DNA from 4 places in the Ferdinandcohnia sp. FSL W7-1320 genome. Region 4 is predicted to be linked to each of the others. Evidence: predicted binding sites of a transcription regulator. Region 4 holds the regulator's gene; each other region holds the start of a gene.
The links. Region 4 encodes LexA, which represses DNA repair genes until DNA is damaged. Its sites were predicted from a motif close to CGAACATATGTTCG; they were not measured.
Positions count from the first base shown of each region.

Region 1: a site for LexA is predicted at 1,944-1,957, ahead of NST91_RS09995 (4Fe-4S domain-containing protein). Genes of this name have one in related genera too.
Region 2: a site for LexA is predicted at 2,796-2,809, ahead of NST91_RS22710 (DNA endonuclease). Genes of this name have one in related genera too.
Region 3: a site for LexA is predicted at 1,778-1,791, ahead of uvrB (excinuclease ABC subunit UvrB). Genes of this name have one in related genera too.

Region 1 covers NZ_JBBPAM010000001.1:1,986,462-1,990,685, reverse strand. Annotated here, with positions in the region: gene NST91_RS10005 (RecQ family ATP-dependent DNA helicase) at 1-834, opposite strand, end outside; gene NST91_RS10000 (YpbB family protein) at 824-1,900, opposite strand; gene NST91_RS09995 (4Fe-4S domain-containing protein) at 2,202-2,450, shown strand; gene NST91_RS09990 (histidinol-phosphatase) at 2,539-3,351, opposite strand; gene NST91_RS09985 (peptidoglycan DD-metalloendopeptidase family protein) at 3,426-4,127, opposite strand.
Region 2 covers NZ_JBBPAM010000001.1:4,681,078-4,685,301, reverse strand. Annotated here, with positions in the region: gene NST91_RS22720 (flagellin N-terminal helical domain-containing protein) at 1-1,057, shown strand, start outside; partial or broken gene NST91_RS22715 (flagellin) at 1,403-1,516, shown strand; gene NST91_RS22710 (DNA endonuclease) at 1,914-2,768, opposite strand; gene flaG (flagellar protein FlaG) at 2,920-3,282, shown strand; gene NST91_RS22700 (flagellar hook-associated protein 2) at 3,298-4,224, shown strand, end outside.
Region 3 covers NZ_JBBPAM010000001.1:1,052,132-1,056,355, forward strand. Annotated here, with positions in the region: gene NST91_RS05395 (ABC transporter ATP-binding protein) at 1-285, shown strand, start outside; gene NST91_RS05400 (ABC transporter substrate-binding protein) at 286-1,236, shown strand; gene NST91_RS05405 (DUF2198 family protein) at 1,311-1,538, shown strand; gene uvrB (excinuclease ABC subunit UvrB) at 1,894-3,873, shown strand; gene uvrA (excinuclease ABC subunit UvrA) at 3,881-4,224, shown strand, end outside.
Region 4 covers NZ_JBBPAM010000001.1:3,068,824-3,073,047, forward strand. Annotated here, with positions in the region: gene tkt (transketolase) at 1-1,465, opposite strand, end outside; gene NST91_RS15215 (DUF896 domain-containing protein) at 1,577-1,807, opposite strand; gene lexA (transcriptional repressor LexA) at 2,213-2,839, shown strand; gene glnA (type I glutamate--ammonia ligase) at 2,927-4,224, opposite strand, start outside.

The DNA.
Region 1 (4,224 bases), 1.1 Mb from region 4:
TTGATTATTTAAAAATTGCTCCTGGATCAACATTCTTTTTTCCTGTTCCATTCCACCATGATAATAAGCAACTCGGTCAAAGCCTTCATCTTTTAAAAATTGGGCAATATTTTCGGCCCATAGTCGACTTGAAAAATAAATAATTCCTGGCCCTTGCAAATCTTTTAGATAATTCAAGAGCAAATCTTTCTTTTCCTCCATCGAATTAACCTTTTTCACCATTATTGCAATATTTGGTCGATCGATCGAGTGGATGTGCATTTTCGGGTCATTCAATTTTAATGTCCTGCTAATATCCCCTAGAACCTCTTTTGTAGCTGTAGCGGTTAACGCTAAACAAGGTGGGGAACCGATTTCACGGCGAATCTCGCCCAATCGGGAATAGTCTGGACGAAAATCATGTCCCCATTGCGAGATACAATGTGCTTCATCCACCACAAACATAGAAAAACGAATTTCTTTTAATCGATTTAATATAAATTTTGACTGGAGAATTTCTGGGGAGGCAAAAATATATTTATAGTTGTGCAAACTCGAAATAACCTTACGTTTTCTTTCGATCGATAAAAAACTGTTAAGGGCAATTACCCTTTTTTCACCCATTTTTTTTATTTGAAGAACCTGATCTTCCATAAGTGCAACAAGTGGTGAAATGATAAGTACACTACCATCGAGAATTTGAGCAGGAAGCTGATAACACAGTGATTTCCCTCCACCAGTTGGTAAGAGGGCCATGACATCATGTTCAGCTAAAATATCTTCTATAATTTCCTTTTGCCCTTCTCGGAACGTAGAATGATTAAATTTTTCTTTTAAAACTAAATTAAGATCCATGTTTACCACCAAATCTTGCAAGGACTAGCCTAATTTCAAAATACGAGATGTCAATTGACAATTTTTCCTTTAAAGGTCGTAATTGCTTTACATTTAATGTCTTATATACAGATAAAATCTGCTGCTGATGCTCGTGAGTAACGAAACGGTCAATTGAAAAATCAGGTTTTTGATGTGTAACTTCTACAATATGATCTTCAATTGTATTCCGTTTTAGATTTCGAATGATTCCAATTTCATCGATTGTTTTACCCTGTAATAGCAATTGATACGTTTTCTTTGTTGAAACTGTTAGCAATACTTCCTCTTGATGATTAGCCTCGATCATAGAACCTAGAAGAGGGAAACTGTGCCTATTCATTTCAAGATGATGAATGATTGTATGTAAGGTATGTAAAAAGAGAACCTGGCACCATATTTCATCCTCACCAAGTAAAGAACTAATCTGATCGATAGTATAGCCAATTCTCGCTGAACTGGTCAGCCTCATGACAAAAATAGTTGATTCAAGCTCTGTGACCATTTCAAGGACCGACAAAACCTCATTGTAAATGGCTTCTGATAATGTAAATCGAGTATGTCCATACTTAATTAAGAATCCTTTTACCCAGTCAACAATTGAATCCTCTTGTTGGATAGGAGTATACTGTTTTTTCCCATTTACTAAATTCGACAATACCTGCGTTAACAATGAAAGCCTACGCCATAGTAAGATGGATTGTTCATTGTGCTTCCAACCATTTAAATGGGGAGGAATCGGTTTGTTTTCAAATTCCTTTTTTAATACACGTTCACCTAGAGATGTAATGGTAAATTTATTACTTGAAGCTGTTATTTCTTCAATTAGAGCATGTTCACGAAGGATTTGTATTTCCTTCTCAACCTGTTCCCTTCCGATCGGCCTTAGAATACCGAATAAAGGAGTGAGACCAAATAAATTCGCATCCCCAATCGTTTGGGAGGATTTTTTACCGTTCAACAAGTGATGAATCCCATAAACAGTGCGTTCACCATCTAGTTTATGCAAACTATACAAGATTAAGATTGAACGATAAGTAATGTTCACGGTTTCTCCCCCCCTTTAAACGACGAAATAGATGGAAAATTGTCGAACGAATGTTACTATTATTTTATCAAATAATAACGAAAAGTGGGATGTTTTCGTGTGGAATTATGAACATGCTTGTCAAACGAGAAAAACCCCTTTAGAATAAGCAATCTCACTATATATTTTTATTGAAAAGTTTTGTGAACAGCTATACAATGAGTATGAGGAAGCTGTTTCCATGCTATTAGGAAGTAGGATGGGGAACTACTATAAATATACATTTTATACATGTAACGATTTTTTGGGAGGTAAAGTACACATGGCAAAGTATACCATTGTTGACAAAGAAACTTGTATCGCATGTGGTGCATGTGGTGCAGCTGCACCTGACATCTACGATTACGATGATGACGGAATCGCATTTGTAACACTTGATGATAACCAAGGAATTGTAGAAATTCCAGAAATATTAGAGGAAGACATGATCGATGCTTTTGAAGGTTGCCCAACGGATTCCATTAAGGTAGCCGACGAGCCATTCGACGGTGATCCACTAAAATTTGAATAGTCCTTATATTAAAAGAAGAACCCTTTCGTTTTAGGGTTCTTTTTTTATAATGGCAAAAAGCAGGCAATGCCTGCTTTTTGTCGTTCGTTTATCCGAGTGGAACTTCAATGCGTTCCCCTTTTTCAAATGTCATTAAGGTTTTGTAGCCTACACTTTTAGCTAGTTCAATTGCTTGATCAAAATCTGCTCCTACATCCTGTGGTCGATGTGCGTCTGATGACAAGACGATAGGAATGTTTTTGTTAAAGCACATTTGCAGTAGTCGAGGATCTGGATAAAGCTTTCCAATAGGCTTTCGTAATCCAGCTGTACTAATTTCAACGCATGTTTTTGAGTTCGCTAATGCGGTAGTTGCACGATCAAATTGATGCAGGAGAAACTCCTCATCTTCAGGAATATATTTAAAAATTTTGACTAGATCAATATGGCCGATAATATCAAATAGGTTTGATTCTGCCAATGTAATCACCTGATCATAATACTTTGTATATGTATCATGTAGATCCCTTTTATCCCATTCTTCACGGAACTCCGCAAGGTCAATTCCAAAATCGCCAACCCAATGAATGGAGCCAATTACATAATCAAAATCATAAGAAGAAATGAATTTTTCCATTTCTGCATGCTTTCCAGGTGTATAATCCATTTCAATTGACATCATTACATCAATATTATTTTTCCAGGCAAGCTTAAATAAATCTACATAATCCTTCATGTCATAATATCTTCTTGCATCAACCCAAGGATTACTCAGAATATCTTTTGTCTGATAAAAATGATATGCGTGTTCAGAAATCCCAAAATGGTCAATTTTTTTTACCTTTGCTTCGTCAATAAACTTCATTAAATAGTCTAATTCAAGCGTTCCAAGCTCTAAATGATTGTGATAATCAGTTCGCATAACGAATCCCCCCAAAGTTTTTCTTATTATACATGAACTTGTCACTATAGGGGAATAGAAAAGCTCAAAATTATTTAGGATTTTTCGACAATTAAAATTTGATTTGGAAAAATTAAATCATCTGTTAACTGATTTAACATTTTGATTTCTTCAACTGATAAACCTACCCTATTCGCAATTACTGATAATGAATCCCCAGCCCTCACTGTATAGGTTTCAAGCTTTTTTGAAACTTCAACGCCCTCTTTTTCCAATTCCATTAATGTAGGAACTAGAATTTGTTCATCGGTTAGCATATAAAGAGGGTCAATCGCATTATTTCTAGAAGCATTCCATTCTCCATTATGTACTTCAAAATGTAAATGTGGACCTGTTGAATTGCCCGTACTACCGATATGACCAATTAATTGACCTTTTACGACCTTTTCTCCTTCTTGAACATTTCGCTTACTTAAATGTGCATACACTGTCTCATATCCATTAGGATGCTCAATAAAAACGACATGCCCATATGAACCCTTGTAATATGATTTTTTCACGATTCCTTCCTCAACCGTATATATGTGATCACCAAGTGGAGCAGCGATATCTAAGCCCTTGTGATTCCCCTGTCTCGTTCCGAATGTATCAGTGATTCTCCCTATGACTGGCCATGCCCATTCCTCTGTTGCGGTGTTACTAGGTAGTTCATGTGCGATGACATTACGTCCTCCCATAAAGAGTAATCCTGTACAAACTGCTAAAATAGCAACAATCGCAAATCGTTTACCAAACATTTTGATCCTCCTCAAAATATTGAACAAAGATACTATGAAAATGTGAACCCGTTATGTTTAGATTCAAGGACACCCCCTATCTAACATTTTCTCTATT
Region 2 (4,224 bases), 1.6 Mb from region 4:
ATTATCAGTTCAATCTTCTAACGATACAAATACTGATTCTGACCGTAAAGAAATTCAAAAAGAAATCAGTCAGTTAAAGGATGAAGTAAATCGTATTTCAACTGATACTGAGTTTAATACTAAGAAATTATTAAACGGTAGTGTTGGAAATAATGCTAATACTACATCTACAAATGAATTGGGTATTTCAGGTGTTAAAGTTACTGACTCAGGTTTAGCATCAGATACTTATACTATAACTACAAATAATGCTGCTGAATTAGCAGCAGATGTTAAAACGAATACAACTGGTTTAGATGCTAGCAGTGATTTTGCAATGACAGCTACAAGTGATATTGCAGGTTTAGAACTAGGTAATTACACATTAAAAGTGTCAGATGCTGCAGGTGGAAAATTTGATTTCTCATTAGTTGATGAAAATGGAACAGAAGTTGCTAAAGCAGCGGGTGTAGATTTTAACGACGTTGCTGGAGATAGTACAGCCGATGATGCTGTTCTTCAAAGCACAGATGGTAAAAAATTCACAATTTCAGCTGGTTCATCTACTGTACAAGCTGGTGAAATGACATTTAACTTAAATGCAACTTATGCTACAGCAGCAGATGACTTTTCAATTACAAATACTGCAGGAACAACTACCTTTGAAAGTAATGATAGCCTAACTATCAATGATAGTGATTTTGAAGCAGGTGGGTTATCATTTAAGATGACCACCGATATTGCATTAGCCACTGGTGATACAGAAGTAGTAACTTCAAACAGTTCTTTGTCTATGCATATTGGTGCTAATGAGAACCAAACAATGAAAGTTGATATCAATAAAATGGACACTGAAATCCTAGGCATTAAAGATATTGATGTTACAACTCAAGCTGGTGCGGAAACTGCGATTACAGCAATTAATGATGCTATTACAAGTGTTTCGGCTGAGCGTTCTAAACTTGGTGCCTTCCAAAACCGTCTAGAACACACAATAAACAACCTAGGTACGTCTTCTGAAAACCTAACTGCTGCGGAATCTCGTATCCGTGACGTAGATTATGCTTTAGCTGCTTAAGCAGTGACAAGCACAGTCGTCCTAGCTGGTAACGGCTAGTGATTATGATCGGGTGAATTGCTGGAAAACCCTTAGAGCTTTTCTTACCACAACGTAGTTGGAAACGACATGCGTGATGGTTTGAAAAAAGAAAAGATATGGGCAATCAGCAGCCAAGCTCCTGTCTCGAAAGAGTGGAGAAGGTTCAACGACTAGGATAGACCATCTAAGGCAAATGCTATGATGATGAAATCCATAGGTGAAACAATGTACATCAGCATTGTGAATCCGTAGTGCCCGACCCCTACTAGATTGCTAGAGGGTGAAGATATAGTCTAGTCATTTGTGAAAGCAAATGTTCGCACGATGGCGAAAGAAATGATGAACCAAACTAAGAATTCTATTCTTTCTCAAGCAGCACAAGCAATGTTGGCTCAATCTAATCAAATGCCTCAAGGAGTATTACAACTCTTGAGATAATGATTGAAGGGCGTCTAGCTTGGTAACGAGCTAGAGTATAACTGGGTGAATTGCTGGAACTTCCTAAAGCCTCATCAACCACAACGTAACTGGAAACGGTAAACGTGAAGGTGTGAAAATGATGTAGATGAAACAATGGATAATCAGCAGCCAAGCTCCTGTGAGGAAACTCTGGAGAAGGTTCAACGACTAGGGAAAACGGTCTAAGGCGAGAGCTATGACTATGAATCTCGTAGGGCAGCAAATTCTGTTCGAAGTGCCCAGCTCCATAAAGATTATGGATGAAGATATAGTCTATTCTGTCATCGAAAGATACAGTCGCAAAGCAAGCGAACCAACAACCACAAGGAGTTCTACAACTTCTTCGTTAATAAATTTTCATTAAAGATGGCTACCATTAAAGGCGGCCATCTTTTCTTAATTCTTTTAATTTGTAAACTATTGACCAATAAGATCTATTTAAACATTCTGCTATACCCCTGTCTTTTTCTCCATTCAATTTCAGCTGAACTATTTTTTGAATTTCAGTTTCTGTATAATTCTTATTCCTATCACTATTGGAGGAAAGAACTTTATAACCTGGATATTTTTTTTGATAGATTTCTGTTTCTTGTTGAAGCCGCCACTCCCAGTTAGTTTTATAGTACATACTTTGGCAAGTAGCGGTGATTGGGGATATTCTTTTTAGAAAATCGTATGTAATATCTGTTGAAGTGAACCTTAAGATGTGGCCATATCCATCTCCGCGTTTGTTAATTGAAAATTTTATTTGAAAGGTTTTTTGAATATGATTATTAAGTATTTGTAATTGGTCAAGTTGAAAGTTTTGCAAATACAGAAATACATTTGGAGTTAAATATATAATCTTTTTATTGTGGTTTATTCTTGAGGTAATTGAGAGAGTTCCATCGTCCATGTAAATAATAGCTAAAAAGTGTAAAAGTGTACACTTAGATAATAATTCAATTGGTATAACTTTTTCTCCAGAAGGATTGTAGAAATGCGGATATAATTCAGTAAATAGAGGCAGTGATTTTGACCTTAATGTATTGCTCTTAGGTGTGATGTACAATAAATCAGGAATATATGACATCTTCCATTTTCGATAGTCTATTTGTTTGATACCAAAATGTTCACGGTAACTATTATTTTTACTTCTGGAGCCTTTATACAACTTTGTTATTTCACCATCTCCAATAATACTTCCAATTAGTACATTTTGTTGAATATCTGTAAGATTGTAAAAATCCATCGTATCCCCTCCCTGTACATATTATACCAAACGTACGTTCCCTGTATAAGAGGTAAATTAAAATAATGTAGAACATAATGAAGTTAGCTTAATATTTTTTTTATCATACCGATATAACTAATAAAGGCCAGTTCATTTAGGAGGAAATTAAATGTCGATCGATAAAGTCTCTTCTGGCACAACGATGAACTTCAACACAGACTATACTCAATCAAAAAAATCATATGAATCTGAATTCAAAGGGGCTACCCTGAGTGACACGGAACCAACCCTTTCGTCCCAAATATACTCAAAAGATAACGTCCAACAGGTCATTGATAGCCTTAATAAATTTTTAGAACCAAATAATACTTCCTTAAAGTTTGAGCTTCATGAGCAATTAAACGAATACTACGTGACAATTGTGAACAACGATACACATGAAGTAGTACGTGAAATCCCTTCAAAGAAAATACTAGATATCTATGCTGCAATGACTGAGTTTCTTGGTTTTGTGGTAGATAAAAAGATTTAAAGGTGGTGAGCACCCATGAATATGAGAATTGGTGGATTGGCAAGTGGAATGGATATTGATCAGATTGTTACTGATTTAATGAAGGCTGAGCGTATTCCGTTAAACAAGCTCAATCAACAAAAACAAATCTATGAGTGGCAACGTGATCAATATCGTGATATGAATAAATTGTTGGCTGAACTTGATACGATGGCATTTGATATGACATTGCAACGAACTTATCAAACGAAAACAGCAATTAGTTCGAATCCAAGCGCTGTTACAGCAACTGCAAGTACTGCAGCATCGAATGGTAATTATAAAATTAAAGTAGACCAGCTAGCAACAGCCGCAACACGAGTTAGTCAAACTGGGATTTCTGCTACTGGTACAAAAATTGACCCAAATAAGGCATTAAATACACAATCCTTTGCTGGTGGAAATGATTTTAGTGATTTTACAATCGTCACATATAATGAGGATGGCACAAGAAAAGAACCTGTAACGTTTGAAATTGATCCTAGTAAAGATACACTAAATACTGTTTTAAAAAAGATTACAGATTCCGATTTAGGAGTGCGTGCATTCTATGATAGTACCTCTGATAAGGTGGTCCTTGAACGTACAGTTACTGGTGATTTTAATAAAACAGAAGATAATACAGAATTTTTAGGAGCAGAGATTGGGTACAACGGTACTACGGCTAGCTTCTTAGCGAATACATTACAAATAAAAGCTGGTAATCAGGATCCTGTAACAGGTAATTGGACAAAAAATGAAACTGGCGGTACCAATGCGAAATTCACTTATAATGGTGTCTTGACGGTTGAGCCAACTAAAAATGAATATACAATAAACGACCTTACATTGAAATTCAATGCAGTTACTACTGGCGAAGAGACCATTACAGTTTCTCAAAATACCGAAGATGCCTTTGATAAAATCGTTAAATTCGTTGATAAG
Region 3 (4,224 bases), 2.0 Mb from region 4:
CACTTGGATATCCAACACCAGCTACAAATTTTTGATTTGATTAAAGGGCTAGGTGTAACAGTATTATCCGCCATCCATGATTTAAACCTTGCTGCTCTATATTGCGACCGACTTTATGTTGTTAAGGATGGGCGTATTTTGATGGCAGGGACGCCTGAAGAAGTATTAACGTCTCAATCGATATACGAAATCTACGGGGTCAGGTCTGATGTAGCGATTCATCCAACTACGAAAAAAGTGACGATTACCTATTTACCTGTCAGTTTGTTAGAAGGAGATAATTAAATGAAAAAAGTAGTTTTGCTATTGGCTGGGATTCTTGTTTTGGTATTAACAGGATGTGGCTCTAATACAGAGAACGGCTCCGTTACCAAATCTAAAGAAGCTCTAGTCATTAATAACTATGGGAGAGAAATAGAATTTACTGAGAAACCTTCGAAAGTATTAACCCTAGGACCGAATGCAACCGAATTATTTATTGCATTAGGACTCTCTGATTATATAATTGGAAACAGCTTGGACAATCATAGCCGCGGTGCTTTGCCTGAATACAAGGACGATTATGAGAAGATTCCAGAGCTTACGTACGGATCTGCAACAAGGGAAGCTGTGATAACGAGTGGGGCAGATTTTATTTACGGCATTGATTGGGAATTTGGTAGTGAAGGTCTAGACGTGGATGAGCTTGAAAGCTATGGAATCAACGTATATATGAATAAAGCCACAACAATGGACGAGATTTATCAGGAAATACGTGATATCGCTATGATCTTTGACATTGAAGATCGAGCGGAGTCATTTGTTGAAGAACAAAAGGCACGAATTACTAGTGTACAGGAGAAACTGGCCGATCATGAGCCGATTGATGTACTAGTATATGATAGTGGGGGGAATGGCATTTTCACCGCGGGTGGAACAAACTTTGAAACGTTATTAATAGAGCTAGCAGGCGGCCGAAATATTTTTAATGATATCACAGACAAACAATGGACCACAGTTAGCTACGAAGAAGTACTTGCAAGGCAGCCAGATGTCATTCTGATTCACGATTATGACGCTCCTTCGATTGAGCAAAAAATAAAGGATATCAAAAATGACCCAGCACTTTCACAACTTGAAAGTGTTAAAAATGAAAAGTTTGTCGTTATTTCATTAGAGAGTGTATTACCAGGAAACCGTATGGCGTATGCAGTTGAAACATTGGCTAAAGGATTCTATCCGGAATTGTTTAAATAGCAGGAGTAATCACGTGAATTCCTTAATTTGATTTGCTATATTGAAGATATGAAATTGAAAGGATACGAATTTTAATGCTATTAAAACTATTGCTGGCGCTCATCCTTCCTGGTGTACTCGTCGTTTTCTTTACAAGAGTGACCTATAACCATTATGTGGGGTTTTTACTAGTGGTTGCCCTTATCGTTGCGTCTATTTATAAAGGATATGCCGATTCTGCGATTATCATCGCTGCGGATATTCTATCGTTGGGTGCAGGGTTCATGTATGCGAGAAATATGGGAAAAAGAGCGGGAAAATAAAGTCCTTCATCGAGTTGATGAAGGACTTTCGTCTTTGAAACTCCTTCGATTTTTATCAAACTTCTCTACACTGAAAAATGCTTTTATTTAATCTCGACACTTCTATTTGCCCCTCAATGAATAAAAAAATTAAATAAAGGATCACCTTTTATCATATAAATCTCCTTCAAAGTAAACCTATTTACCAAATTATAGTATGTTATATTTTCTTAGAAACTATATTTCAATAAATAAAAAATCGAATATCAGTTCGTATTTTTGTTTGTTTTAGGTCAGTTTGTGGTACAATATTTCTATCAAGAAAAAGTCAGTGGAAAATTACATAAAAACAAAAGAATGGATGGGAGGAACGTAAATGAAGGATCAATTTGAGTTAATCTCAAAGTATTCACCACAGGGTGACCAACCACGAGCAATCCAACAGCTTGTTGATGGAATCAAAGCTGGCAAAAAAATTCAAACCTTATTAGGTGCTACGGGTACAGGAAAAACGTTTACGATTTCGAATGTGATCAAGGAAGTAAATCGACCGACACTTATCATTGCCCACAATAAAACATTGGCAGGTCAGCTTTATAGTGAGTTTAAAGAGTTCTTTCCAAATAACGCTGTTGAATATTTTGTTAGTTATTATGACTACTTCCAACCAGAGGCATATGTTCCATCATCTGATACATATATCGAAAAGGACTCAAGTGTGAATGATGAAATTGATAAATTACGACACTCTGCAACATCTTCACTTTTTGAACGACGCGATGTCATCATTATTGCCAGTGTATCTTGTATTTATGGCTTGGGTTCTCCTGAGGAATATAGGGAACTTGTTGTTTCATTAAGAACGGGAATGGAAATCGAGAGAAATGAGCTTTTACGCAAATTAGTCGATGTTCAATATGAACGAAATGATATTGACTTTCGTCGCGGAACCTTCCGTGTAAGAGGGGATGTTGTTGAAATTTTCCCCGCCTCACGTGATGAGCACTGTATTCGCGTGGAGTTTTTTGGTGATGAAATTGATCGGATTCGTGAGGTTGATGCCTTAACTGGTGAAATACTGGGTGAACGTGAGCATGTTGCGATATTCCCGGCATCCCACTTCGTAACCCGTGAAGAAAAAATGCAAATTGCGATCAAAAATATTGAGGCAGAGCTAGAAGAACGTTTAGCTGAACTTCGTGAAGATGGTCAATTATTACAAGCACAACGTCTTGAACAACGGACAAATTATGATCTTGAAATGATGCGTGAAATGGGCTTTTGTTCAGGTATTGAGAACTATTCACGTCATCTAACCTTACGCCCGCCAGGTTCAACACCTTATACTTTAATGGATTATTTTCCAGAGGATTTGTTAATTGTCGTTGATGAATCGCACGTTACATTGCCTCAGATTCGAGGCATGTTTAATGGTGACCAGGCAAGGAAACAAGTACTGGTTGATCACGGCTTCCGTCTTCCATCAGCATTGGATAACCGCCCTTTGCGTTTTGAGGAGTTCGAAAAACATATCAATCAAATCATTAACGTCTCTGCTACACCTGGACCTTACGAAATCGAGCATACAGACGAAATGGTTGAACAAATTATTCGTCCAACTGGATTACTTGATCCAATTATTGAAGTTCGACCAATTCAAGGTCAAATTGATGATTTATTAGGTGAAATCCAAGACCGTGTAAACAAAAATGAACGAGTCCTGATTACTACCTTAACGAAAAAAATGTCTGAGGATTTAACAGATTACTTGAAGGACGTTGGGATTAAGGTAACCTATTTGCATTCAGAAATAAAAACACTAGAGCGGATTGAAATTATTCGTGATCTACGTATGGGTAAACATGATGTACTAGTAGGGATTAACCTGCTTCGTGAAGGACTGGATATTCCTGAAGTTTCACTTGTTGCCATTCTGGATGCGGATAAGGAAGGGTTCCTGCGTTCGGAACGCTCACTCATTCAAACTATTGGTCGTGCCGCTCGAAATGCTAATGGTAGAGTAATCATGTATGCAGATAAGATAACGAACTCAATGGAAATTGCGATTAATGAAACAAAACGTCGTCGTGAAATGCAAGAGGAATATAACAAAAAGCATGGTATTACGCCACAGACTATTAAAAAAGATATTCGCGATGTCATTCGTGCTACAACTGCAGCTGAAGATACAGAAACCTATGAAACAGTACCTAAGTTAACTGGATTATCGAAGAAGGAACGCGATCAAGTAATTGCTGAAATGGAAAATGAAATGAAGGAAGCTGCAAAAGCACTTAATTTTGAACGAGCAGCTGAATTACGTGATTTAATTTTGGAGTTAAAAGCGGAAGGATGACACAAACATGGCATTGGATAAAATAGTCGTCAAAGGAGCAAGGGCCCATAACTTAAAAAATATAGATGTTACGATTCCGAGAGATCAACTAGTTGTCGTGACTGGTCTATCTGGTTCAGGAAAATCTTCCCTTGCATTTGACACCATTTATGCAGAAGGACAACGGCGCTATGTCGAGTCACTTTCTGCATACGCACGTCAATTTTTAGGCCAAATGGATAAACCCGATGTTGATTCAATTGAGGGTCTTTCACCTGCGATTTCGATTGACCAAAAAACAACAAGTCGGAATCCAAGGTCAACTGTTGGAACGGTAACAGAGATTTACGATTATTTGCGTTTATTATATGC
Region 4 (4,224 bases):
AATTTGGCATTGCTCGTAATGCTGGTAATTGTTCTACAGGCTCGTGTGTTGGTCCATCTTCTCCAACCGCGATACTATCGTGAGTAAATACATAGGTTACAGGAACTTTCATTAAAGCAGCTAATCGAATGGCAGGTCGTAAGTAATCGGAGAATACAAAGAATGTTCCCCCATATACCTTCACACCGCCATGAAGAGCCATCCCATTTAAAGCAGCACCCATTGCGAACTCACGTACTCCAAACCATATATTCCGACCACTGTAATCCTTAGGCATAAAGTCAGCAGCACCATTAATCATTGTTTTATTTGATCCCGCTAAATCAGCTGAACCGCCAAAGAATTGCGGTACACTCTTTGCTATTGCATTTAATGCTTCACCAGAAGATGCTCGGGTTGCTAGCTTCTTACCCACCTCATAAACTGGTAGCGTGTTCTCCCAGCCATCAGGAAGTCTACCCTCTATTGCCATTTCTAACTGCTTCCCGAGTTCTGGGTTAGTCTCCTTGTATCGACTGAACATTTGATTCCATTCTTGTTCACTTTGTTCACCATTTCTTTTTACTGTTTCCTCAAAATGAGTATAGACCTCACTTGGAATGTGAAAATCATTTTCAAACGTCCAGTTATACGCTTCCTTCGTTAATTTTAATTCATCGGCTCCCAATGGTTCACCGTGTGCCTTTGACTTTCCAGCTCGGTTTGGAGAACCATAACCAATTGTCGTTCGAACTTCAATGAGAGCTGGACGTGCTAAATCTCCTTTAGCCTCCTCAATCGCTTTATCAATCGCTTCTACATCATTCCCATCCTCAACACGTAGATATTGCCAGCCATAGGACTTATACCTTTGTTCGATAGATTCTGAAAACGCTTGATTAAGATCACCATCAAGGGAAATATCATTAGAATCATACAAAACAATTAGTCGACCTAATTTTAGATGTCCTGCTAATGATGAAGCCTCACCTGATACACCTTCCATCAGGTCACCATCACCACAAATGGCATATGTATAATGGTTAACAATTTCAATTGAGTCATTATTATAGACACCCGCTAAATGGCGTTCTGCCATCGCCATTCCAACAGCCATAGCAATACCTTGGCCGAGTGGGCCAGTAGTTGCATCGACACCTGCCGTGTGGCCATACTCAGGATGCCCAGGGGTCTTACTGCCCCATTGGCGAAACTGCTTTAAGTCATCAATTGTTAAGTCGTAACCAGATAGGTGTAACATACTGTACAATAATGCAGAGCCGTGTCCCGCAGATAAAACAAATCGATCACGGTTGAACCAATGTGGGTTTTTCGGGTTATGTTTCATATGTCGAGTCCATAAAGCATATGTCATGGGTGCTGCTCCCATTGGCATACCTGGGTGTCCTGAATTTGCCTTTTCAACAGCATCAATAGAAAGTGTTCGAATTGACGCTATCGACAAGTCTGTTAGTGATTGTGTCATAAAAATAAACATCCTTTCAAGAGTTTCTAACGAACTAACATAAAACATAGCAGTTCTTCATTGATAGTATGCACAAAAAAAAAGAATACATAGAAATCTATGTATTCTTTATTAATGCAATCTTTTCCGCTTACTATTTTTCAGTTTTTCTGGGGTTACATCATTACCCTCTGGATCAACAACTTTTACAGAATGTAATGTATTAGTCATTGAACTTCTAAAAACACGTAGGTACTCTTGTCTAAGCTCTTGCTGTTCTTCTTTTTCTTTATCCGTAAGACCAACTGTCTTCGCTTTTTTTGCAAGAGCATTGATCCGATTGATTTTATCTTTTGAAAGCATAATTATTACTCCTTGTTTATTCTTTTCTAAATCATAGTTCATAGTACTAGATGAAAAGATATTTTACAAGTCATCCACATTACGCATTTAGCTTGCACTAATAATAACCATTCCCATACTTAATAAAACAAATAGTACATAATAGATAAATCCGCCTTGTAATTTCCTTAACATCTTTATTTCACTCCTATAGAATGTTTGTTCGTATTTTATATTTCTATTATAGACCGAACATTTGTTTTGTGTCAACAAAAATTCGAACTTATGTTTGTATAATCTAGTAAAACATGCTATACTCAACTTAAGAAATTCGGTATTTGTCGAATTTACTAGGTCACCTGAACAGTGAGATCGAAGAGAAGATTTAAATACATATATAATATAAGTGCAAGGGGATGAGCGAAGATGACAACGAAGCTTTCTAAAAGACAGCAGGATATATTGAATTACATAAAACAAGAAGTTAAAGAAAAGGGCTACCCACCTTCCGTAAGGGAAATTGGGGAGGCTGTTGGTTTAGCATCAAGTTCAACAGTACACGGACATTTGTCCAGACTAGAAAGCAAAGGCTTGATTCGAAGAGACCCTACTAAACCTCGCGCGATTGAAATTTTACAAGTTGACGAAAATGAAACAATTCCAACTGCAAACGTTGTGAATGTCCCAGTCATAGGTAAGGTTACTGCAGGACAACCAATTACAGCTGTGGAAAATATTGAAGAGTACTTCCCATTACCTGATCGTTTTGCTGCCCATGATGACCAAATTTTTATGCTTGAGATAATGGGAGATAGTATGATCGAAGCGGGGATTCTTGACGGAGACTATGTGATTGTTAGACAACAGCATTCAGCTAACAATGGGGATATTGTTGTTGCAATGACAGAGGAAGATGAAGCGACTGTAAAACGTTTCTTTAAGGAAAAAGATCATATCCGCTTGCAACCGGAAAACTCAATGCTCGAACCGATCATCCTTAAAAACGTAGTCATATTAGGAAAAGTTATTGGCGTATACCGTACAATTCATTAATCTAAAAAAGGAACATTTCTAAATGAAATGTTCCTTTTTTATTAGCAAAAAAACCCTTAACACATCCACGTGTTAAGGGTTCATTTATTAATACATAGTCATGTATTGCTCTCTCTCCCATGGATGAACCTGGGTACGGAACATATCCCATTCGATCTCTTTTGCTTCAATAAAGTGTTCGAACAGATGTCCGCCTAATGCTTTGATTAACACTTCATCCTGCTTAAGCATATCCAATGCAAGAGATAAAGTTGGTGGTAAATCCACAATGCCCGCTTCATTACGCTCTTCTTTATTCATCACATAGATGTTTCTGTCAACAGGTGCTGGTGGTGTCAATTTGTTTTTGATACCATCTAATCCTGCAGCTAATAGTACAGCCATTGCCATATAAGGGTTTGCTGCCGGGTCAACTGAACGCACCTCGACACGTGTGCTTAAACCACGTGAAGCTGGGATACGAACAAGTGGACTTCTATTTTGAGCAGACCAAGCCACATAGCAAGGTGCTTCATAACCAGGTACTAGTCGTTTATATGAGTTTACAGTTGGATTTGTAACAGCTGTAAAATTAGGCGCATGCTTTAAAATACCTGCAATAAAATGTCTAGCATTATCACTTAATTGTAGATCCGCATTAGGATCAAAGAATGCATTTTCCGCGCCTTTGAATAATGATAGGTTACAGTGCATTCCTGAACCCGCTACTCCAAACAATGGTTTTGGCATAAAGGTTGCATGTAAACCATGTTTACGAGCAATTGTTTTTACAACAAGCTTAAAAGTCTGAATTTCATCACACGCTGTTAAAGCATCCTCGTATTTAAAATCAATTTCATGTTGTCCAGGTGCAACCTCATGGTGAGAAGCTTCAATTTCAAATCCCATTTCCTCAAGCTCTAATACGATATCACGGCGGCAGTTTTCACCAAGGTCTGTTGGCGCTAAGTCAAAGTAACCACCATTATCGTTAAGTTCAAGAGTTGGTTCACCTTTTTCATTTAACTTAAATAAGAAAAACTCAGGTTCAGGGCCAAGATTGAAATCCGTAAATCCTAGTTCTTCCATTTCTTTCAAGACTCTCTTTAAGTTGTTACGAGGGTCCCCTTCGAATGGAGTACCATCCGCATTATGAATATCACAAATTAAACGAGCAACCTTCCCTTTTTCTGCAGTCCACGGGAAAACTACCCATGTATTTAAATCTGGATATAGGTACATATCTGATTCTTCGATACGAACAAAGCCTTCGATTGAAGAGCCATCAAACATCATTTTATTGCTCAATGCTTTTTCTAATTGACTTACGGGAATTTCAACGTTTTTAATTGTTCCAAGAATATCTGTAAATTGTAAACGAATAAATTTTACATTCTCTTCTTTTG